Regions from separate parts of the Viridibacillus sp. FSL H8-0110 genome, predicted to be linked through region 3. Evidence: a T-box and tRNA genes for the amino acid it is inferred to sense, from the RefSeq annotation. Region 3 holds a T-box; the other regions hold tRNA genes.
What was found. The T-box of region 3 lies ahead of ileS (isoleucine--tRNA ligase). A T-box ahead of a tRNA ligase gene usually reads a tRNA of that ligase, here a tRNA-Ile.
Positions count from the first base shown of each region.

Region 1: it has a tRNA-Ile gene. The T-box ahead of ileS (isoleucine--tRNA ligase) is inferred to sense a tRNA for this amino acid. The anticodon was not compared.
Region 2: it has a tRNA-Ile gene. The T-box ahead of ileS (isoleucine--tRNA ligase) is inferred to sense a tRNA for this amino acid. The anticodon was not compared.

Region 1 is NZ_JBBOPJ010000001.1:608,380-616,137, forward strand. Features, by position in the region: gene MHH98_RS02980 (YgzB family protein) at 1-20, opposite strand, end outside; gene MHH98_RS02985 (nucleotidyltransferase-like protein) at 161-1,036, shown strand; rRNA gene MHH98_RS02990 (16S ribosomal RNA) at 1,392-2,944, shown strand; tRNA gene MHH98_RS02995 (tRNA-Ile) at 3,041-3,117, shown strand; tRNA gene MHH98_RS03000 (tRNA-Ala) at 3,132-3,207, shown strand; rRNA gene MHH98_RS03005 (23S ribosomal RNA) at 3,304-6,233, shown strand; rRNA gene rrf (5S ribosomal RNA) at 6,370-6,485, shown strand; tRNA gene MHH98_RS03015 (tRNA-Asn) at 6,497-6,571, shown strand; tRNA gene MHH98_RS03020 (tRNA-Ser) at 6,577-6,668, shown strand; tRNA gene MHH98_RS03025 (tRNA-Glu) at 6,691-6,765, shown strand; tRNA gene MHH98_RS03030 (tRNA-Val) at 6,781-6,856, shown strand; tRNA gene MHH98_RS03035 (tRNA-Met) at 6,879-6,955, shown strand; tRNA gene MHH98_RS03040 (tRNA-Asp) at 6,959-7,035, shown strand; tRNA gene MHH98_RS03045 (tRNA-Phe) at 7,065-7,140, shown strand; tRNA gene MHH98_RS03050 (tRNA-Thr) at 7,148-7,223, shown strand; tRNA gene MHH98_RS03055 (tRNA-Tyr) at 7,233-7,316, shown strand; tRNA gene MHH98_RS03060 (tRNA-Trp) at 7,329-7,402, shown strand; tRNA gene MHH98_RS03065 (tRNA-His) at 7,420-7,495, shown strand; tRNA gene MHH98_RS03070 (tRNA-His) at 7,543-7,618, shown strand; tRNA gene MHH98_RS03075 (tRNA-Gln) at 7,625-7,696, shown strand; tRNA gene MHH98_RS03080 (tRNA-Gly) at 7,705-7,758, shown strand, end outside.
Region 2 is NZ_JBBOPJ010000001.1:102,099-109,856, forward strand. Features, by position in the region: rRNA gene MHH98_RS00490 (23S ribosomal RNA) at 1-1,696, shown strand, start outside; rRNA gene rrf (5S ribosomal RNA) at 1,825-1,940, shown strand; tRNA gene MHH98_RS00500 (tRNA-Val) at 1,950-2,025, shown strand; tRNA gene MHH98_RS00505 (tRNA-Thr) at 2,043-2,118, shown strand; tRNA gene MHH98_RS00510 (tRNA-Lys) at 2,131-2,206, shown strand; tRNA gene MHH98_RS00515 (tRNA-Leu) at 2,227-2,311, shown strand; tRNA gene MHH98_RS00520 (tRNA-Gly) at 2,337-2,411, shown strand; tRNA gene MHH98_RS00525 (tRNA-Leu) at 2,418-2,506, shown strand; tRNA gene MHH98_RS00530 (tRNA-Arg) at 2,539-2,615, shown strand; tRNA gene MHH98_RS00535 (tRNA-Pro) at 2,620-2,696, shown strand; tRNA gene MHH98_RS00540 (tRNA-Ala) at 2,716-2,791, shown strand; rRNA gene MHH98_RS00545 (16S ribosomal RNA) at 2,939-4,491, shown strand; tRNA gene MHH98_RS00550 (tRNA-Ile) at 4,587-4,663, shown strand; tRNA gene MHH98_RS00555 (tRNA-Ala) at 4,677-4,752, shown strand; rRNA gene MHH98_RS00560 (23S ribosomal RNA) at 4,849-7,758, shown strand, end outside.
Region 3 is NZ_JBBOPJ010000001.1:2,263,213-2,270,970, forward strand. Features, by position in the region: gene MHH98_RS11335 (GNAT family N-acetyltransferase) at 1-123, shown strand, start outside; gene MHH98_RS11340 (NADP-dependent glyceraldehyde-3-phosphate dehydrogenase) at 1,009-2,445, shown strand; gene ileS (isoleucine--tRNA ligase) at 2,559-5,657, opposite strand; T-box leader at 5,712-5,951, opposite strand; gene MHH98_RS11350 (DUF3977 family protein) at 6,575-6,811, shown strand; gene MHH98_RS11355 (hypothetical protein) at 6,854-6,997, opposite strand; gene MHH98_RS11360 (S16 family serine protease) at 7,375-7,758, opposite strand, start outside.

The sequences.
Region 1 (7,758 bases), 1.7 Mb from region 3:
TTATTTTTATATGGTTTCATTTGTAAGCCTCCTAATCTACAACATACTATAACACAAAATGATATCGTAATATGAAGTGAAAATTTTATGCAGGAATCTTATTATTTTTGTCGAACGTTTAAGACAGAGTAAATTGACTATTGACTATAGGAGGATCATTATGGAGCAGCTACTACGACCCATATACCAAGAACGAGCAAGTCACCCGAATACAATAGGTGTAATTTTAATAGAAAAAAGGGAAGAAGTTAGCCCGATAACAGATACATTTGATACGGTACTTCTTATTATTACAAAACAAAGTGACCGACCAGTCTTTACGAAACATTATACATTTAAAGATAAAAAAGCTGCTATGCACATTATTACGGAGAAGCAGTTAAACAAATGGTTATTAGTAGGAACTAATAAGAAGATAGTCGACTGGCTATTCTTTGGAAAAGTATTATTCGATCGTAATGAGTATCTTTTTAATTTAAAAAAGGAACTGAAGGAGTTCCCTTTTTATGGTCGGAAAATTAAAATGGGTATTGAGTTTGCAAAGCTTATACGAAGATACTTAGAAGGTAAAGTATGTTTCGAAGAGAAAAATTACTTAGATGCCTATAATCATGTTGTTGAATCATTGCATCATTTAGCTCGACTTGCTGTAATGGATAAAGGAATGTACCCTGAGGTTACAGTGTGGTCGCAAGTAAAACAAATTGATCCAGCCATTTATAAATTATATGAAGAACTTATTACAAGTGAAGAATCGTTGGATAAACGATTAGAGTTATTATTTTTAGCAAGCGAGTTCTTTATTCATTCTCGTACTGCAGATGGAGCAACACATGTAATAGAAGTAATGTCTAAGAAAGACTTTTGGACAATTCAAGAATTGCATGAACAAGAGGAGCTGAAAAACTATTCAGTTAACCTTGAAGTTTTCATCGAATACTTAATAGATAAAGGCTACATCTCTGTAGAGCGTGTAGAGACTAAAGGAAATAACATATATCATAGAGATTATAAGGTTGAAGAAATCGCTGAATAGTTGTATATTAATTGAGGCGTTTAAAACGCCTCGGATTTTTTTAGAAAAAGTGTTGACATGAGTATCGACACTATTGTATTATATTAATTGTCGCTAAGACGTGTTGTTAAAACTTAAAACTTTCACTCAAAAAACTTTTTCAAAAAAGTTATTGACATCAAAAATGAAAGATGTTAAGATATTAAAGTCGCTGCAACAAGCGATTACAATAACAACAAAATGAACCTTGAAAACTGAACATGCAAGACGTTAATCAATAAATGTTTTTGAACATCAACTCTGTTGGTGTTCAAAACGAAAATAGATATCATCTTCGGATGATACGCTAGCAAAGCTAATGAGCTTTCAAACTACTTTTATGGAGAGTTTGATCCTGGCTCAGGACGAACGCTGGCGGCGTGCCTAATACATGCAAGTCGAGCGAATGATGAAGAAGCTTGCTTCTTCTGATTTAGCGGCGGACGGGTGAGTAACACGTGGGCAACCTACCTAGTAGATTGGGATAACTCCGGGAAACCGGGGCTAATACCGAATAATCCATTTTGTCACATGGCAAAATGCTGAAAGGCGGTTTCGGCTGTCACTACTAGATGGGCCCGCGGTGCATTAGCTAGTTGGTGGGGTAACGGCCTACCAAGGCAACGATGCATAGCCGACCTGAGAGGGTGATCGGCCACATTGGGACTGAGACACGGCCCAAACTCCTACGGGAGGCAGCAGTAGGGAATCTTCCACAATGGACGAAAGTCTGATGGAGCAACGCCGCGTGAGTGATGAAGGTTTTCGGATCGTAAAACTCTGTTGTAAGGGAAGAACAAGTACGTTAGTAACTGAACGTACCTTGACGGTACCTTATTAGAAAGCCACGGCTAACTACGTGCCAGCAGCCGCGGTAATACGTAGGTGGCAAGCGTTGTCCGGATTTATTGGGCGTAAAGCGCGCGCAGGTGGTTTCTTAAGTCTGATGTGAAAGCCCACGGCTCAACCGTGGAGGGTCATTGGAAACTGGGAGACTTGAGTGCAGAAGAGGAAAGTGGAATTCCAAGTGTAGCGGTGAAATGCGTAGAGATTTGGAGGAACACCAGTGGCGAAGGCGACTTTCTGGTCTGTAACTGACACTGAGGCGCGAAAGCGTGGGGAGCAAACAGGATTAGATACCCTGGTAGTCCACGCCGTAAACGATGAGTGCTAAGTGTTAGGGGGTTTCCGCCCCTTAGTGCTGCAGCTAACGCATTAAGCACTCCGCCTGGGGAGTACGGCCGCAAGGTTGAAACTCAAAGGAATTGACGGGGGCCCGCACAAGCGGTGGAGCATGTGGTTTAATTCGAAGCAACGCGAAGAACCTTACCAGGTCTTGACATCCCAATGACCGCTCTAGAGATAGAGTTTTCCCTTCGGGGACATTGGTGACAGGTGGTGCATGGTTGTCGTCAGCTCGTGTCGTGAGATGTTGGGTTAAGTCCCGCAACGAGCGCAACCCTTGATCTTAGTTGCCATCATTTAGTTGGGCACTCTAAGGTGACTGCCGGTGACAAACCGGAGGAAGGTGGGGATGACGTCAAATCATCATGCCCCTTATGACCTGGGCTACACACGTGCTACAATGGACGATACAAAGAGTCGCTAACTCGCGAGGGTATGCTAATCTCATAAAATCGTTCTCAGTTCGGATTGTAGGCTGCAACTCGCCTACATGAAGCCGGAATCGCTAGTAATCGTGGATCAGCATGCCACGGTGAATACGTTCCCGGGCCTTGTACACACCGCCCGTCACACCACGAGAGTTTGTAACACCCGAAGTCGGTGAGGTAACCTTTATGGAGCCAGCCGCCGAAGGTGGGATAGATGATTGGGGTGAAGTCGTAACAAGGTAGCCGTATCGGAAGGTGCGGCTGGATCACCTCCTTTCTAAGGATAATTACGGAAACAGATCTTGGATCTGTCGATTAACGTCTTGCGTTCAGTTTTGAAGGTTCATACTTCAATTATATATTTTCCCAAAAGGGGCCTATAGCTCAGCTGGTTAGAGCGCACGCCTGATAAGCGTGAGGTCGATGGTTCGAGTCCATTTAGGCCCACCATATTTTCTTTTTTTGGGGCCTTAGCTCAGCTGGGAGAGCGCCTGCCTTGCACGCAGGAGGTCAGCGGTTCGATCCCGCTAGGCTCCACCAATATTGTTCTTTGAAAACTGGATAAAACGACATTGAAGCAAATTAAGTAACACATTTTTTATTATTAAGTTTTTTAGGCTTAATAACTAACTTTTAGGTTAAGTTATTAAGGGCGCATGGCGGATGCCTTGGCACTAGGAGCCGAAGAAGGACGGCACTAACACCGATATGCTTCGGGGAGCTGTAAGTGAGCTTTGATCCGGAGATTTCCGAATGGGGGAACCCACTGTTCGTAATGGAGCAGTATCTTGACGTGAATACATAGCGTCTTGATGGCAGACCCAGGGAACTGAAACATCTAAGTACCTGGAGGAAGAGAAAGAAAAATCGATTCCCTGAGTAGCGGCGAGCGAAACGGGAATAGCCCAAACCAAGAGGCTTGCCTCTTGGGGTTGTAGGACACTCTATATGGAGTTACAAAGGAATGAGTTAAACGAAGCGGTCTGGAAAGGCCCGCCAGAGCAGGTAACAGCCCTGTAGTTGAAAGTTCATTCTCTCTTGAGTGTATCCTGAGTACGGCGGAACACGTGAAATTCCGTCGGAATCTGGGAGGACCATCTCCCAAGGCTAAATACTACCTAGTGACCGATAGTGAACCAGTACCGTGAGGGAAAGGTGAAAAGCACCCCGGAAGGGGAGTGAAATAGATCCTGAAACCATGTGCCTACAAGTAGTTAGAGCCCGTTAATGGGTGATAGCGTGCCTTTTGTAGAATGAACCGGCGAGTTACGATTACATGCGAGGTTAAGTTTTAGAAGACGGAGCCGCAGCGAAAGCGAGTCTGAATAGGGCGAATGAGTATGTGGTTGTAGACCCGAAACCAGGTGATCTACCCATGTCCAGGGTGAAGGTAAGGTAACACTTACTGGAGGCCCGAACCCACGTACGTTGAAAAGTGCGGGGATGAGGTGTGGGTAGCGGAGAAATTCCAATCGAACCTGGAGATAGCTGGTTCTCTCCGAAATAGCTTTAGGGCTAGCCTCGTGATAAAGAATCCTGGAGGTAGAGCACTGTTTGAACTAGGGGTCCATCCCGGATTACCGAATTCAGACAAACTCCGAATGCCAGTGATTTATGCACGGGAGTCAGACTGCGAGTGATAAGATCCGTAGTCAAGAGGGAAACAGCCCAGACCACCAGCTAAGGTCCCAAAGTAATTGTTAAGTGGAAAAGGATGTGACGTTGCTTAGACAACCAGGATGTTGGCTCAGAAGCAGCCATCATTTAAAGAGTGCGTAATAGCTCACTGGTCGAGTGACGCTGCGCCGAAAATGTATCGGGGCTAAACAATTCACCGAAGCTGTGGATGGACATCTTAGATGTCCGTGGTAGGAGAGCGTTCTAAGTGCTGTGAAGTCAGACCGGAAGGACTGGTGGAGCGCTTAGAAGTGAGAATGCCGGTATGAGTAGCGAAAGACGGGTGAGAATCCCGTCCACCGAATGACTAAGGTTTCCTGAGGAAGGCTCGTCCGCTCAGGGTTAGTCGGGACCTAAGCCGAGGCCGATAGGCGTAGGCGATGGACAACAGGTTGATATTCCTGTACCACCTATTTACCATTTGAGCAATGGGGGGACGCAGTAGGATAGGGTAAGCATGCTGTTGGTTATGCATGTTCAAGCAGTGAGGCGTGAAATGAGGCAAATCCCATTTCTATAACGTTGAGCTGTGATGACGAGGACGTATGTCCGGAGTTCCTGATTTCACACTGCCAAGAAAAGCCTCTAGCGAGGTAAAAGGTGCCCGTACCGCAAACCGACACAGGTAGTCGAGGAGAGAATCCTAAGGTGTGCGAGAGAACTCTCGTTAAGGAACTCGGCAAAATGACCCCGTAACTTCGGGAGAAGGGGTGCTCTAGTAGGGTGAAAGCCCGAGAGAGCCGCAGTGAATAGGCCCAGGCGACTGTTTAGCAAAAACACAGGTCTCTGCAAAACCGTAAGGTGACGTATAGGGGCTGACGCCTGCCCGGTGCTGGAAGGTTAAGAGGAGTGCTTAGCGCAAGCGAAGGTGCGAATTGAAGCCCCAGTAAACGGCGGCCGTAACTATAACGGTCCTAAGGTAGCGAAATTCCTTGTCGGGTAAGTTCCGACCCGCACGAAAGGCGTAACGATCTGGGCACTGTCTCAACGAGAGACTCGGTGAAATTATAGTACCTGTGAAGATGCAGGTTACCCGCGACAGGACGGAAAGACCCCGTGGAGCTTTACTGTAGCCTGATATTGAATTTTGATACATCTTGTACAGGATAGGTAGGAGCCAGAGATTCCGGAGCGCCAGCTTCGGAGGAGGCGTTGGTGGGATACTACCCTAGATGTATTGAACTTCTAACCCATGCCCCTTAGCGGGGTAGGAGACAGTGTCAGGCGGGCAGTTTGACTGGGGCGGTCGCCTCCTAAAGAGTAACGGAGGCGCCCAAAGGTTCCCTCAGAATGGTTGGAAATCATTCGTAGAGTGTAAAGGCATAAGGGAGCTTGACTGCGAGACCTACAAGTCGAGCAGGGTCGAAAGACGGGCTTAGTGATCCGGTGGTTCCGCATGGAAGGGCCATCGCTCAACGGATAAAAGCTACCCCGGGGATAACAGGCTTATCTCCCCCAAGAGTCCACATCGACGGGGAGGTTTGGCACCTCGATGTCGGCTCATCGCATCCTGGGGCTGTAGTCGGTCCCAAGGGTTGGGCTGTTCGCCCATTAAAGCGGTACGCGAGCTGGGTTCAGAACGTCGTGAGACAGTTCGGTCCCTATCCGTCGTGGGCGTAGGAAATTTGAGAGGAGCTGTCCTTAGTACGAGAGGACCGGGATGGACACACCGCTGGTGTACCAGTTGTTCTGCCAAGGGCATCGCTGGGTAGCTATGTGTGGACGGGATAAGTGCTGAAAGCATCTAAGCATGAAGCCCCCCTCAAGATGAGATTTCCCATTACGCAAGTAAGTAAGATCCCTCAAAGACGATGAGGTAGATAGGTTCGAGGTGGAAGTGTGGCGACATACGGAGCTGACGAATACTAATAGATCGAGGACTTAACCAAATTTTACTTAACAAACTTCAATGTAATTTATCCAGTTTTGAGAGAATAATAAAAAACTTTTCTAAAATAGCAAAAAACACTTGCTAAAATTTAAAAAAGATGATATAATTATTCTTGTCCTTAGGTAATACAATAGTCTAGTGATGATGGCAAAGAGGTCACACCCGTTCCCATGCCGAACACGGAAGTTAAGCTCTTTAGCGCCGATGGTAGTTGGGGGTTTCCCCCTGTGAGAGTAGGACGTTGCTAGGCGATCATATTATTCCGAAGTAGCTCAGTGGTAGAGCATCCGGCTGTTAACCGGACGGTCGTAGGTTCGAGTCCTACCTTCGGAGCCATTTTTGGAGAGCTGTCCGAGTGGCCGAAGGAGCACGATTGGAAATCGTGTAGGCGAGTAACCTTGTCTCAAGGGTTCAAATCCCTTGCTCTCCGCCATACACATTCTCATTTATTAAATGGCCCCTTGGTCAAGCGGTTAAGACACCGCCCTTTCACGGCGGTAACACGGGTTCGAATCCCGTAGGGGTCACCATTTATAACATTATACGGAGGATTAGCTCAGCTGGGAGAGCACCTGCCTTACAAGCAGGGGGTCGGCGGTTCGATCCCGTCATCCTCCACCATTTAAGTCAATAATACCATTATCGCGGGGTGGAGCAGTTCGGTAGCTCGTCGGGCTCATAACCCGAAGGTCACAGGTTCAAATCCTGTCCCCGCAACCAAATGGTCCGGTAGTTCAGTTGGTTAGAATGCCTGCCTGTCACGCAGGAGGTCGCGGGTTCGAGTCCCGTCCGGACCGCCATTTTTTAAAAAAGAATATTAAATTATTATGGGTCAGTAGCTCAGTTGGTAGAGCATTAGATTGAAGCTCTAAGTGTCGGCGGTTCGATTCCGTCCTGACCCACCATAATAATGCCGGTGTAGCTCAGTTGGTAGAGCAACTGACTTGTAATCAGTAGGTCGAGGGTTCGACTCCTTTCGCCGGCACCATGTTTTTCTGGAGGGGTAGCGAAGAGGCTAAACGCGGCGGACTGTAAATCCGCTCCTTCGGGTTCGGCGGTTCGAATCCGTCCCCCTCCACCATTTTTTTATTTTAGGGGCATAGTTTAACGGTAGAATAGAGGTCTCCAAAACCTTTGATGTGGGTTCGATTCCTACTGCCCCTGCCAATTTAAATTATATAATGGCGGTTGTGGCGAAGTGGTTAACGCACCTGATTGTGGTTCAGGCATTCGTGGGTTCGATTCCCATCAGTCGCCCCATTTAATTTTTGACAATAAAATAATTTAGATATAATAATAATATTATGGCGGTTGTGGCGAAGTGGTTAACGCACCTGATTGTGGTTCAGGCATTCGTGGGTTCGATTCCCATCAGTCGCCCCATATTATTGGGGTATAGCCAAGCGGTAAGGCAACGGATTTTGATTCCGTCATGCCCTGGTTCGAATCCAGGTACCCCAGTTAAATTTGCGGAAGTAGTTCAGTGGTAGAACACCACCTTGCCAAGGTGGGGGTCGCGAGTT
Region 2 (7,758 bases), 2.2 Mb from region 3:
AGGAGAGCGTTCTAAGTGCTGTGAAGTCAGACCGGAAGGACTGGTGGAGCGCTTAGAAGTGAGAATGCCGGTATGAGTAGCGAAAGACGGGTGAGAATCCCGTCCACCGAATGACTAAGGTTTCCTGAGGAAGGCTCGTCCGCTCAGGGTTAGTCGGGACCTAAGCCGAGGCCGATAGGCGTAGGCGATGGACAACAGGTTGATATTCCTGTACCACCTATTTACCATTTGAGCAATGGGGGGACGCAGTAGGATAGGGTAAGCATGCTGTTGGTTATGCATGTTCAAGCAGTGAGGCGTGAAATGAGGCAAATCCCATTTCTATAACGTTGAGCTGTGATGACGAGGACGTATGTCCGGAGTTCCTGATTTCACACTGCCAAGAAAAGCCTCTAGCGAGGTAAAAGGTGCCCGTACCGCAAACCGACACAGGTAGTCGAGGAGAGAATCCTAAGGTGTGCGAGAGAACTCTCGTTAAGGAACTCGGCAAAATGACCCCGTAACTTCGGGAGAAGGGGTGCTCTAGTAGGGTGAAAGCCCGAGAGAGCCGCAGTGAATAGGCCCAGGCGACTGTTTAGCAAAAACACAGGTCTCTGCAAAACCGTAAGGTGACGTATAGGGGCTGACGCCTGCCCGGTGCTGGAAGGTTAAGAGGAGTGCTTAGCGCAAGCGAAGGTGCGAATTGAAGCCCCAGTAAACGGCGGCCGTAACTATAACGGTCCTAAGGTAGCGAAATTCCTTGTCGGGTAAGTTCCGACCCGCACGAAAGGCGTAACGATCTGGGCACTGTCTCAACGAGAGACTCGGTGAAATTATAGTACCTGTGAAGATGCAGGTTACCCGCGACAGGACGGAAAGACCCCGTGGAGCTTTACTGTAGCCTGATATTGAATTTTGATACATCTTGTACAGGATAGGTAGGAGCCAGAGATTCCGGAGCGCCAGCTTCGGAGGAGGCGTTGGTGGGATACTACCCTAGATGTATTGAACTTCTAACCCATGCCCCTTAGCGGGGTAGGAGACAGTGTCAGGCGGGCAGTTTGACTGGGGCGGTCGCCTCCTAAAGAGTAACGGAGGCGCCCAAAGGTTCCCTCAGAATGGTTGGAAATCATTCGTAGAGTGTAAAGGCATAAGGGAGCTTGACTGCGAGACCTACAAGTCGAGCAGGGTCGAAAGACGGGCTTAGTGATCCGGTGGTTCCGCATGGAAGGGCCATCGCTCAACGGATAAAAGCTACCCCGGGGATAACAGGCTTATCTCCCCCAAGAGTCCACATCGACGGGGAGGTTTGGCACCTCGATGTCGGCTCATCGCATCCTGGGGCTGTAGTCGGTCCCAAGGGTTGGGCTGTTCGCCCATTAAAGCGGTACGCGAGCTGGGTTCAGAACGTCGTGAGACAGTTCGGTCCCTATCCGTCGTGGGCGTAGGAAATTTGAGAGGAGCTGTCCTTAGTACGAGAGGACCGGGATGGACACACCGCTGGTGTACCAGTTGTTCTGCCAAGGGCATCGCTGGGTAGCTATGTGTGGACGGGATAAGTGCTGAAAGCATCTAAGCATGAAGCCCCCCTCAAGATGAGATTTCCCATTACGCAAGTAAGTAAGATCCCTCAAAGACGATGAGGTAGATAGGTTCGAGGTGGAAGTGTGGCGACATACGGAGCTGACGAATACTAATAGATCGAGGACTTAACCAAATTTTACTTAACAAACTTCAATGTAATTTATCCAGTTTTGAGAGAACAAGAAAAACTTATTAAAAAAGTTTAAAAAACACTTGCTTTTAGCTAAGTGAAGTGATATAATAATTCTTGTCTTAAAATAGTCTAGTGACGATAGCAAAGAGGTCACACCCGTTCCCATGCCGAACACGGAAGTTAAGCTCTTTAGCGCCGATGGTAGTTGGGGGTTTCCCCCTGTGAGAGTAGGACGTTGCTAGGCGAATAATATGGAGGATTAGCTCAGCTGGGAGAGCACCTGCCTTACAAGCAGGGGGTCGGCGGTTCGATCCCGTCATCCTCCACCATTTTTCAAATAAACATTGCCGGTGTAGCTCAGTTGGTAGAGCAACTGACTTGTAATCAGTAGGTCGAGGGTTCGACTCCTTTCGCCGGCACCATTCATTTTATTTGAGCCATTAGCTCAGTTGGTAGAGCATCTGACTTTTAATCAGAGGGTCGTAGGTTCGAATCCTACATGGCTCACCATTTTTTAAAAAACATTATATGCGGGTGTGGCGGAACTGGCAGACGCACTAGACTTAGGATCTAGCGCCGCAAGGCGTGGGGGTTCGACTCCCTTCACCCGCACCATAATTTTTAAGTTTATCAGCATATTGCGGAAGTAGTTCAGTGGTAGAACACCACCTTGCCAAGGTGGGGGTCGCGAGTTCGAACCTCGTCTTCCGCTCCAAAATATGCCGGGGTGGCGGAACTGGCAGACGCACAGGACTTAAAATCCTGCGGTAGGTGACTACCGTACCGGTTCGATTCCGGTCCTCGGCACCATTTCTTTTAATTTAATACAAGTGATAATATATGCGCCCGTAGCTCAATTGGATAGAGCGTCTGACTACGGATCAGAAGGTTGTGGATTCGACTTCTGCCGGGCGCGCCATTAACGGGAAGTAGCTCAGCTTGGTAGAGCACTTGGTTTGGGACCAAGGGGTCGCAGGTTCGAATCCTGTCTTCCCGACCATTATTACTTATACCCATACGGGGCCTTAGCTCAGCTGGGAGAGCGCCTGCCTTGCACGCAGGAGGTCAGCGGTTCGATCCCGCTAGGCTCCACCATATATATCTTATGAACCTTGAAAACTGAACATGCAAGACGTTAATCAATAAATGTTTTTGAACATCAACTCTGTTGGTGGATCAAAACAAAAATAGATATCATCTTCGGATGATACGCTAGCAAAGCTAATGAGCTTTCAAACTACTTTTATGGAGAGTTTGATCCTGGCTCAGGACGAACGCTGGCGGCGTGCCTAATACATGCAAGTCGAGCGAATGATGAAGAAGCTTGCTTCTTCTGATTTAGCGGCGGACGGGTGAGTAACACGTGGGCAACCTACCTAGTAGATTGGGATAACTCCGGGAAACCGGGGCTAATACCGAATAATCCATTTTGTCACATGGCAAAATGCTGAAAGGCGGTTTCGGCTGTCACTACTAGATGGGCCCGCGGTGCATTAGCTAGTTGGTGGGGTAACGGCCTACCAAGGCAACGATGCATAGCCGACCTGAGAGGGTGATCGGCCACATTGGGACTGAGACACGGCCCAAACTCCTACGGGAGGCAGCAGTAGGGAATCTTCCACAATGGACGAAAGTCTGATGGAGCAACGCCGCGTGAGTGATGAAGGTTTTCGGATCGTAAAACTCTGTTGTAAGGGAAGAACAAGTACGTTAGTAACTGAACGTACCTTGACGGTACCTTATTAGAAAGCCACGGCTAACTACGTGCCAGCAGCCGCGGTAATACGTAGGTGGCAAGCGTTGTCCGGATTTATTGGGCGTAAAGCGCGCGCAGGTGGTTTCTTAAGTCTGATGTGAAAGCCCACGGCTCAACCGTGGAGGGTCATTGGAAACTGGGAGACTTGAGTGCAGAAGAGGAAAGTGGAATTCCAAGTGTAGCGGTGAAATGCGTAGAGATTTGGAGGAACACCAGTGGCGAAGGCGACTTTCTGGTCTGTAACTGACACTGAGGCGCGAAAGCGTGGGGAGCAAACAGGATTAGATACCCTGGTAGTCCACGCCGTAAACGATGAGTGCTAAGTGTTAGGGGGTTTCCGCCCCTTAGTGCTGCAGCTAACGCATTAAGCACTCCGCCTGGGGAGTACGGCCGCAAGGTTGAAACTCAAAGGAATTGACGGGGGCCCGCACAAGCGGTGGAGCATGTGGTTTAATTCGAAGCAACGCGAAGAACCTTACCAGGTCTTGACATCCCAATGACCGCTCTAGAGATAGAGTTTTCCCTTCGGGGACATTGGTGACAGGTGGTGCATGGTTGTCGTCAGCTCGTGTCGTGAGATGTTGGGTTAAGTCCCGCAACGAGCGCAACCCTTGATCTTAGTTGCCATCATTTAGTTGGGCACTCTAAGGTGACTGCCGGTGACAAACCGGAGGAAGGTGGGGATGACGTCAAATCATCATGCCCCTTATGACCTGGGCTACACACGTGCTACAATGGACGATACAAAGAGTCGCTAACTCGCGAGGGTATGCTAATCTCATAAAATCGTTCTCAGTTCGGATTGTAGGCTGCAACTCGCCTACATGAAGCCGGAATCGCTAGTAATCGTGGATCAGCATGCCACGGTGAATACGTTCCCGGGCCTTGTACACACCGCCCGTCACACCACGAGAGTTTGTAACACCCGAAGTCGGTGAGGTAACCTTTATGGAGCCAGCCGCCGAAGGTGGGATAGATGATTGGGGTGAAGTCGTAACAAGGTAGCCGTATCGGAAGGTGCGGCTGGATCACCTCCTTTCTAAGGATAATTACGGAAACAGATCTTGGATCTGTCGATTAACGTCTTGCGTTCAGTTTTGAAGGTTTATAAAACCTTATATTTTTCCGAAAAAGGGGCCTATAGCTCAGCTGGTTAGAGCGCACGCCTGATAAGCGTGAGGTCGATGGTTCGAGTCCATTTAGGCCCACCATTTTTCTTTTTTTGGGGCCTTAGCTCAGCTGGGAGAGCGCCTGCCTTGCACGCAGGAGGTCAGCGGTTCGATCCCGCTAGGCTCCACCAATATTGTTCTTTGAAAACTGGATAAAACGACATTGAAGCAAATTAAGTAACACATTTTTTATTATTAAGTTTTTTAGGCTTAATAACTAACTTTTAGGTTAAGTTATTAAGGGCGCATGGCGGATGCCTTGGCACTAGGAGCCGAAGAAGGACGGCACTAACACCGATATGCTTCGGGGAGCTGTAAGTGAGCTTTGATCCGGAGATTTCCGAATGGGGGAACCCACTGTTCGTAATGGAGCAGTATCTTGACGTGAATACATAGCGTCTTGATGGCAGACCCAGGGAACTGAAACATCTAAGTACCTGGAGGAAGAGAAAGAAAAATCGATTCCCTGAGTAGCGGCGAGCGAAACGGGAATAGCCCAAACCAAGAGGCTTGCCTCTTGGGGTTGTAGGACACTCTATATGGAGTTACAAAGGAATGAGTTAAACGAAGCGGTCTGGAAAGGCCCGCCAGAGCAGGTAACAGCCCTGTAGTTGAAAGTTCATTCTCTCTTGAGTGTATCCTGAGTACGGCGGAACACGTGAAATTCCGTCGGAATCTGGGAGGACCATCTCCCAAGGCTAAATACTACCTAGTGACCGATAGTGAACCAGTACCGTGAGGGAAAGGTGAAAAGCACCCCGGAAGGGGAGTGAAATAGATCCTGAAACCATGTGCCTACAAGTAGTTAGAGCCCGTTAATGGGTGATAGCGTGCCTTTTGTAGAATGAACCGGCGAGTTACGATTACATGCGAGGTTAAGTTTTAGAAGACGGAGCCGCAGCGAAAGCGAGTCTGAATAGGGCGAATGAGTATGTGGTTGTAGACCCGAAACCAGGTGATCTACCCATGTCCAGGGTGAAGGTAAGGTAACACTTACTGGAGGCCCGAACCCACGTACGTTGAAAAGTGCGGGGATGAGGTGTGGGTAGCGGAGAAATTCCAATCGAACCTGGAGATAGCTGGTTCTCTCCGAAATAGCTTTAGGGCTAGCCTCGTGATAAAGAATCCTGGAGGTAGAGCACTGTTTGAACTAGGGGTCCATCCCGGATTACCGAATTCAGACAAACTCCGAATGCCAGTGATTTATGCACGGGAGTCAGACTGCGAGTGATAAGATCCGTAGTCAAGAGGGAAACAGCCCAGACCACCAGCTAAGGTCCCAAAGTAATTGTTAAGTGGAAAAGGATGTGACGTTGCTTAGACAACCAGGATGTTGGCTCAGAAGCAGCCATCATTTAAAGAGTGCGTAATAGCTCACTGGTCGAGTGACGCTGCGCCGAAAATGTATCGGGGCTAAACAATTCACCGAAGCTGTGGATGGACATCTTAGATGTCCGTGGTAGGAGAGCGTTCTAAGTGCTGTGAAGTCAGACCGGAAGGACTGGTGGAGCGCTTAGAAGTGAGAATGCCGGTATGAGTAGCGAAAGACGGGTGAGAATCCCGTCCACCGAATGACTAAGGTTTCCTGAGGAAGGCTCGTCCGCTCAGGGTTAGTCGGGACCTAAGCCGAGGCCGATAGGCGTAGGCGATGGACAACAGGTTGATATTCCTGTACCACCTATTTACCATTTGAGCAATGGGGGGACGCAGTAGGATAGGGTAAGCATGCTGTTGGTTATGCATGTTCAAGCAGTGAGGCGTGAAATGAGGCAAATCCCATTTCTATAACGTTGAGCTGTGATGACGAGGACGTATGTCCGGAGTTCCTGATTTCACACTGCCAAGAAAAGCCTCTAGCGAGGTAAAAGGTGCCCGTACCGCAAACCGACACAGGTAGTCGAGGAGAGAATCCTAAGGTGTGCGAGAGAACTCTCGTTAAGGAACTCGGCAAAATGACCCCGTAACTTCGGGAGAAGGGGTGCTCTAGTAGGGTGAAAGCCCGAGAGAGCCGCAGTGAATAGGCCCAGGCGACTGTTTAGCAAAAACACAGGTCTCTGCAAAACCGTAAGGTGACGTATAGGGGCTGACGCCTGCCCGGTGCTGGAAGGTTAAGAGGAGTGCTTAGCGCAAGCGAAGGTGCGAATTGAAGCCCCAGTAAACGGCGGCCGTAACTATAACGGTCCTAAGGTAGCGAAATTCCTTGTCGGGTAAGTTCCGACCCGCACGAAAGGCGTAACGATCTGGGCACTGTCTCAACGAGAGACTCGGTGAAATTATAGTACCTGTGAAGATGCAGGTTACCCGCGACAGGACGGAAAGACCCCGTGGAGCTTTACTGTAGCCTGATATTGAATTTTGATACATCTTGTACAGGATAGGTAGGAGCCAGAGATTCCGGAGCGCCAGCTTCGGAGGAGGCGTTGGTGGGATACTACCCTAGATGTATTGAACTTCTAACCCATGCCCCTTAGCGGGGTAGGAGACAGTGTCAGGCGGGCAGTTTGACTGGGGCGGTCGCCTCCTAAAGAGTAACGGAGGCGCCCAAAGGTTCCCTCAGAATGGTTGGAAATCATTCGTAGAGTGTAAAGGCATAAGGGAGCTTGACTGCGAGACCTACAAGTCGAGCAGGGTCGAAAGACGGGCTTAGTGATCCGGTGGTTCCGCATGGAAGGGCCATCGCTCAACGGATAAAAGCTACCCCGGGGATAACAGGCTTATCTCCCCCAAGAGTCCACATCGACGGGGAGGTTTGGCACCTCGATGTCGGCTCATCGCATCCTGGGGCTGTAGTCGGTCCCAAGGGTTGGGCTGTTCGCCCATTAAAGCGGTACGCGAGCTGGGTTCAGAACGTCGTGAGACAGTTCGGTCCCTATCCGTCGTGGGCGTAGGAAATTTGAGAGGAGCTGTCCTTAGTACGAGAGGACCGGGATGGACACACCGCTGGTGTACCAGTTGTTCTGCCAAGGGCATCGCTGGGTAGCTATGTGTGGACGGGATAAGTGCTGAAAGCATCTAAGCATGAAGCCCCCCTCAAGATGAGATTTCCCATTACGCAAGTAAGTAAGATCCCTCAAAGACGATGAGGTAGATAGGTTCGAGGTGGAAGTGTGGCGACATACGGAGCTGACGAATACTAA
Region 3 (7,758 bases):
GAAAAAGGGCATCCTTTCCTTACTGTTGATGCCAGTCCAATGAGTAGACCAATCCTTGAAAAGAGTGGTTTTCTTTGTCTAGCATACTCTTACGGTTGTCAGTCGCCTTCTAGTAAATTGTAGAACATCCTTTCAAAATTACGAGCATGTTTATTGAATAAGAAATATAAGAGTGATACATAATTTATTTAACTCCTATGTATCACCCTGTATCATTTATTACTTTAGGGATATTGATAACATATACTAGGCTAACTTTGAAATGAAGGAATCGTTTTTCTCTTTGCTAAGGAAGCACCTGATGTGCTGAAGCAGTTCTCTTTAAATAAATGATGAAATTTATTAAATGAGTAAAGCTAGTACTATGGACGGGCAATAAACCGCATCAACAGGTAGTAGTCCAGCATATAATAATTGTCATCGTCTTTGATATTCACAGCATTGGAGACAAAGACATTTGACTTCTTAGTTTATCTCCCATACTTTCTTCTGCTGCCTGTCCTTCTCTGAAAATGGCTTCGATTATTCGATAAAGACTTGCATGTGTAAATGATTTAAAAATAATCAAAAGGAATTTATGTATAATTCGAGAATTATAAGAATATAAGGTATAGATTATTTTGGAGGGGATATTCATCAATAAAAGGGTCAGAGTAATGATTAGTTTAATTAGTTGCCTGATTTTATGTGTTTTTGGGGTGTATAGTTTAATAACTGCAAGTGCATCTGTAATTCCAGCTGTCTTATTTACCATTGGTGGTTTTATTGGATTTATAGATGGAATTTATGAAATTAAAAACTTTTATATTGCATGACCGTTTGAAGTGAATGTGAATGAACTTTAAAAAGAAAACACCGTACCCTGATATTAGCAATATCAAGGTACGGTGTTTTTTACATATTTTTAAAAAAGCTCATGATGTCGTAGGGTTAAATGACGGAATTATAAGTATGACAACTGAAAACAAGTAAATAATAGTAAAACATCGGATTATTGGAGGAGGCATCATGGCTAAAAATTATCAATTTTATATAAATGGAGAATGGCGTGAAAGTCGCTCAAAAGCAAGTATAAGCATTTTATCGCCTTATTTACGTGAGGAAATTGGCCACGTTCAAGCTATTTCTCAGGATGAAGTAGATGAAGCAATAAACGGCGCAAAACTTGCCCAAAAAGAATGGTCTCAACTTTCTGTACGTGCTCGTGGTGAATATTTATATAGATGGGCTAATGAATTACTTGCAATGAAAAACGAAATTGCTCAATCTATCATGGAAGAAGTAGGTAAAACATTTAATGATGCGGTAAAGGAAGTGGAACGTACTGCAGATTTTATTCAATACACAATAGAAGAAGCAACACATATGCAAGGGGAAAGTATGTTGGGCGAAAATTTCCCAGGGGGAAATCGCTCTAAAATTGCGGTGACTCATCGTGTCCCACTTGGAGTCATTCTTGCCATTTCACCGTTTAACTATCCCGTGAACTTATCTGCCGCAAAGATTGCGCCATCTCTAATTGTGGGAAATGCAGTTATTTTCAAACCAGCAACTCAAGGTGCAATTAGTGGTGTGAAAATGATTGAAGCTCTTCACAAAACAGGCTTACCAAAAGGCGTTCTTAATCTTGTAACTGGACGAGGATCTGTTATTGGTGACTACCTTGTTGAGCATCCTGACATCGATATGATCTCATTCACAGGCGGAACAGAAACTGGACAACATATTGCAAAAATTTCGAACATGATTCCACTTGTAATGGAGCTTGGAGGAAAAGACCCAGCTATCGTTCGGGAAGACGCTGATTTAGTGTTTACTTCGAAACAAATTATTTCAGGAGCATATTCATATTCAGGCCAACGTTGTACAGCAATTAAACGTGTTCTTGTAAACGAAACTGTTGCTGATGAATTAGTATCATTATTAAAAGAAGAAATAGAATCCTTAACAGTAGGTTCTCCTGAAGAAAATAATATTATTGTACCGCTAATCGATGATAAATCTGCAGACTTTGTACAAGGTTTAATTGATGATGCATTAGAAAAAGAAGCTACATTAGTTGTGGGAAACAAACGTGAAGGAAATCTAATATACCCGACCTTACTAGACAATATTACAACAGATATGAGAGTTGCTTGGGAAGAACCGTTTGGCCCAGTACTTCCTATTATTCGAGTGAAATCAGATAAAGAAGCCATTACACTAGCAAATGCGTCGAAATTTGGTTTACAAGCAAGTGTTTTTACTAAAGACATAAATAAGGCATTTACTATAGCACCTCAAATTGAAGCAGGTTCTGTCCAGATAAACGGAAGAACAGAACGTGGACCTGACCACTTCCCATTCATAGGAATCAAAGGTTCAGGTATGGGAACACAAGGTATAAAACGGAGTATAGAAGCAATGACTCGTGAAAAAGTTACAATTATAAATATTTATGAATAATTAACTTTAGAGAATCCTCTCCACTCAAAATAAAAGGGGCGTCCACAATTCGTTATCGACTTAATGGACAGCCCCTTTTCAGTGTGCTTAAACTATTGTTATTTAAATCATCATTATTGGTAATTCATTGCAACTTTAACAAGTGTGGTACCTAATTGTACATCAATAGGTTGCTCATTTTCTGCTAATGTATTAAACGTGATGTCATTTACAAGTAAATTTTCTCTCATTAAATCTTCAAAACGAAGGATCATTTCTTTTACTTCAGTACTTGCAACAATGTTAAGAGATACATACATCTCGACTGGTAAATCTAGTTTCTTTCTTGTGTCTTGAATTGTACGAATAAGCTCTCTTATTTGTCCTTCTTCTATTAATAAAGGCGTTAATTGTACATCTAGCAATACTTTTAATTGCTGATCACCAGCTAGCTCAAAACCAGGTGTTACAGCAGATTCTACAAGAATGTGCTCAGATTTTAAAGTATAGCTGTTTTCATTTACATTAATTTGTACTTCGCCTTGAGAAAGAATTGTTTGTTTTTCTTCTTCCGGCATATTTTCTACATATTGCTTAAAGGAATTGACCGCTTTACCAAATGCAGCCCCAGCCGTTTTGAAATTCAGTTTGAAGCTAGCTGATTCATATTTAGTGATATCATTAGCAAATGTAACCGTCTTGACGTTTAATTCATCTTTTATGATATTTGTATAAGCATCTAATGAACTAGAGTCTCCATTTTGCCAAACGATGATTTGATGAAGCGGTTGCTTGGTTTTTAATGAAGTACTATTACGAATACTTCTTCCGAATTCCACTATTTTCAAAATTGTTGCCATATCTTTTTCTAGCTCCGGATTAATGACTGTTTTATCCGCTTTTGGGTAGTCTTGCAGATGTACACTACTGTTGTGTAGTTTTAAGTGAATATCCTCTGCGATATAAGGTACAAAAGGTGCTAGTAAGCGGCTAACTGTACTTAATGTCTCAAATAGGGTAGAGTAAGCTGCTTTTTTGTCTTCTGATAGACCTGAAGCCCAGAAACGATTTCTAGAACGTCTTACATACCAATTACTCACTTCATCAACTAACGCTGCAATCTCTCTTGTAGCAGCTGTAAATTGGAACTCATTCATAAACTCTTCTACAACTTTGACTGTATTATGCAAACGAGAAAGCATCCATTGATCTAAGATTGTTTTCTTGCCTGTTTGATTTGAATCATATTCAAATCCATCAATTTTCGCATACATAGCATAAAATTTATACGTATTATCTAATGTTTCAACTAGTTTTGATTTTGCATCTTGCACGGTCTTTTTCGAGAATCGTTTAGGATTCCAAGGGGAACTATCGATCAAGAATGCCCAACGTAGAGCATCAGCACCGTATTCTTGAATCAATTCAACTGGATCTAGGGCGTTGCCTTTACTCTTCGACATTTTCTGGCCGTTCTCATCTAATACATGACCTAATGATAAGACGTTTTTATATGGTGCCTGCCCAGTAAATAGGGTAGAAACTGCTAATAGGCTATAGAAGAAGCCCCGTGTTTGGTCAATACCTTCTATAATTACATCTGCAGGGAATTGTTTTTTAAACTTCTCTTTGTTATCAAATGGATAGTGGTGTTGCGCAAATGGCATTGAACCGCTGTCAAACCAAACGTCAATAACTTCTGGCGTTCGTTCCATCTGTCCATGACATTTAGGGCAAGCGCACTGGACATCATCAATATAAGGCTTATGAAGCTCTATACCATCATCTAAATTAGTTGTAGCGATCTCTTTTAATTCTTCAATGCTACCAGGAGCTACTTCATAGCCACAATCATCACAAATCCATACATTTAATGGGGTACCCCAGTAGCGGTTTCGGCTAATATTCCAATCCACTAGATTTTCAAGGAAGTTTCCAAAACGCCCGTTTTTGATATGCTCAGGATACCAAGTGACTATTTCGTTATTCGCAAGCATTTGCTCTTTCAGTGACGACATATTGATAAACCAGCTATCTGTCGCATAGTAAAGAAGCGGTGAATCGCAACGCCAGCAGTGTGGGTAGCTATGCTCATACTTTTCTTTGCTAAATAGCAGACCTTTTTCAGAAAGCATTTTAATAATATCTACATCACAGTCTTTTACAAATCTGCCCTCAAGATCAACTACCTCTGCTGTGTAACGACCTTGCAAGTCGACTATATTCACAAAAGATAAGCCATTTTGTTGAATAGTTTTATAGTCATCTTCACCATAGGCCGGTGCAATATGAACGATACCGGTACCACTGCTCTCCGTTACGTATTCAGCTAAGACAACGATATGTCCTTTTTCGACAGTTGCATAATTGAATGGAGGCAAATAACGTATCCCTTCAAATTCATGTCCTTTATGCTCACTTAGAACTTCAACATCTTCACCTAGCACTTTTTCAACTAATGATTTTGCGACAATGAAGATCTCTGATTCTTTTTTAACTCTTACATAAGTTAATTCTGAATTCATAGCAAGTGCTACGTTAGCAGGTAAAGTCCAAGGTGTTGTCGTCCAACCTAAGAAGAATTCATTTTCTTTATCAGCTAATTTGAATTTCACTGTAGCAGATAAATCTTTTACATCTTTATAGCCTTGTGCGACCTCATGTGAACTTAATGATGTTTGGCAGCTAGGGCAGTAAGGTGAAACACGATGCCCTTTATATAACAAGTTGTCTTTATGCACTTTACTCAAGATGTGCCATACACTTTCGATATAGTCATTGCTTAATGTCATATAAGGTTCATCCATATCAACCCAATAACCTAATTCTTCGGTAAATGAACGCCATTTCTTCTCGTAAGTGAAGACACTTTCCTTACATTTCTTAATAAATGGCTCTATACCATAACGTTCAATCTCTTGTTTACCCGAAATACCTAGTTGCTTTTCAACACCTAGTTCTACAGGAAGACCGTGTGTATCCCAGCCTGCTTTTCTTTCTACTTGGAATCCTTGCATCGTTTTATAACGTGCCACAACATCTTTAATCGTTCTGCCAAATGCATGGCCTACATGGGGTAGACCGTTTGCAGTTGGTGGACCTTCATAAAAAACAAACGGTGTGCTTCCTTCTCTTGCATCAACAGAAGCTTGAAAAGTATCTTGTTCTGTCCAGAGGTTACGAATGCGTTGTTCACGTTGTACTGTATTTTCTTTACCTTCAATCGAATTCATTGATATCGCTCCAATACTAAATTATATAAAAACATACAAAAAACCCCGTCCCAAGTAAGGGACGGGGTTAACCGCGATACCACCCTAATTCTATTGAAAACCGCTCAATAGCACTCAGCAACGTACAATCATACGTGTTCCTTTTAACGGCGGACACCCGGATAGACCTACTGAATCTTCAGACTATCTTCTCAGAGAGGATCTTCACATTACACTTAAACACTGACTTGCACCGATCTGTCAGCTCTCTAGGGAATAAGATGTAACGCTACTCTTTCTCATCAACGAATTTGTATGCTTTTATTGAGAATTATCGTAACAGAACAGAAAAAAATTGTCAAATTATTAAAGAAGGTATCTACACATTAAAGGAAATGAAAGAAGGGGAGGGATGATACTAGTTTATTGTTGTAGAAACCTGGATATTTAGAGTTTAGATAATGTAGATAGAGAATAGTGAAATTTAATTATACAAAAATGAAAGTTTTGTTAAATGGGATAACTGAAAATAGTGTAATCTAAAAAGTATATTATAAATTCAAAAGAATCTATAAATAAAATAGCGAATTTAATAGAAAAAGTGTGTTACACTATAACGTTTTAGAACACAGAGATACACAAATCTATTTTTCATGAACGCTCAAAGCAACCAAAATATGCGAATGAATACTTTAGAACCATTGATACATAAGCGTTTGTGAAGGTTTATTCACCTGTATTTTTATTGCAGAAACTATACATTTTAGGACGAATAAAGGAAAATTAATATAATTTTTATAAATATTTGTCACTTCTTGGAATAAGGTTTGAGTTTTGATATGTTACTATTATTTTTAACAATCTATTTTTTTCCGATAGGTAAGACAACAAATACTATTTACATTTAGTGATTAACAAATGTGAAGCGGTGATCAAAAATGAAATTTATTGAAATAGGAATTGGCAACACGTGGATTGTTAGGACAGAGATAGAATTAGAGGACGGTTCTGAATTTGAGGAACGAGGTATAATAGGACCGATTATTTTAAAATCGGTTTATCTTCGAATTTGGTTATTTAAAACGGTAGTAATCCTAGATTCAAAGGAAGGTTTAAAGAAGTTGAAAAAGAAGCGAAACTCCCTTAAGTTAGTATTGGGTATTCAAAGTAAATAAGATAAAGAAGGAAACTTCGCATTTATGTAATTAAAATTTGTGCTACAGCCGTTTACGAAGTTCTTTTAGTTCGTCACCTATTTTTTTTATTTCTTCTGTTTGCTCTAGAACATTATTATTTAATCTTCGTACAGCTTCAAATACAGCAAAAATCGCGCAAATAATTATAATCCCAATAACTCCCATTTTACACCTTCTTTCTAATTACATAATAGTACTTATCATAGCTTAATTGGACTATTATGTAAATGTTATACAGTTTATAGATAGAATAATTAGAGGATAGGTACAAATTATTTAAGAGGTGATAATGGAATGAAAAGAAATACAGTAATTTGGATAATAATCATATTAATTTTGATAGTAGTTTTGCCCCTATTAAACTGGATTTTATTAGACATTCAACCATGAGTAGCATGTTTACATAAAAGAAACTAAGGTGCATCATTTGAATTAGTTTTATAGATTCGTCTTGCTAATCAAGTCGAATGTTTCTCAACTTCTCTATTGTAGATAGACACTTAAGCATCCTGTATTGTTTATAAGCAGCAATATAGAATTCCTTATTTATTTTGTTCATTACTTGTATCGTTCAATTCATTAATCAGTCGAACTGCTTCTTCTACATGTGCCACATCAAGAATTTGCATGTTTAAATTTTGTTTCTGCTGAATTTCCAAAGCTTCTTTTCTATTTGCACTTGGAACGATCATCAATGAAAAACCGGATTTTTCAGCAATTTGCATTTTTTCTTTTAAAATCCCTATGGCTAATACGTCTCCCGTTTCGCTAATTGCCCCTGTAACAGCAATCTTTAAGTCATTTTGCAAATCGCCCCTCACAATAAGTCCTGTTAACGCTAAACCTAACCCAGCGCTACTTCCATCAATATGATCGTTATTTAAAAATTTGTTAATCCTTCCATGCTCTTGTCCTAAAAAATGATT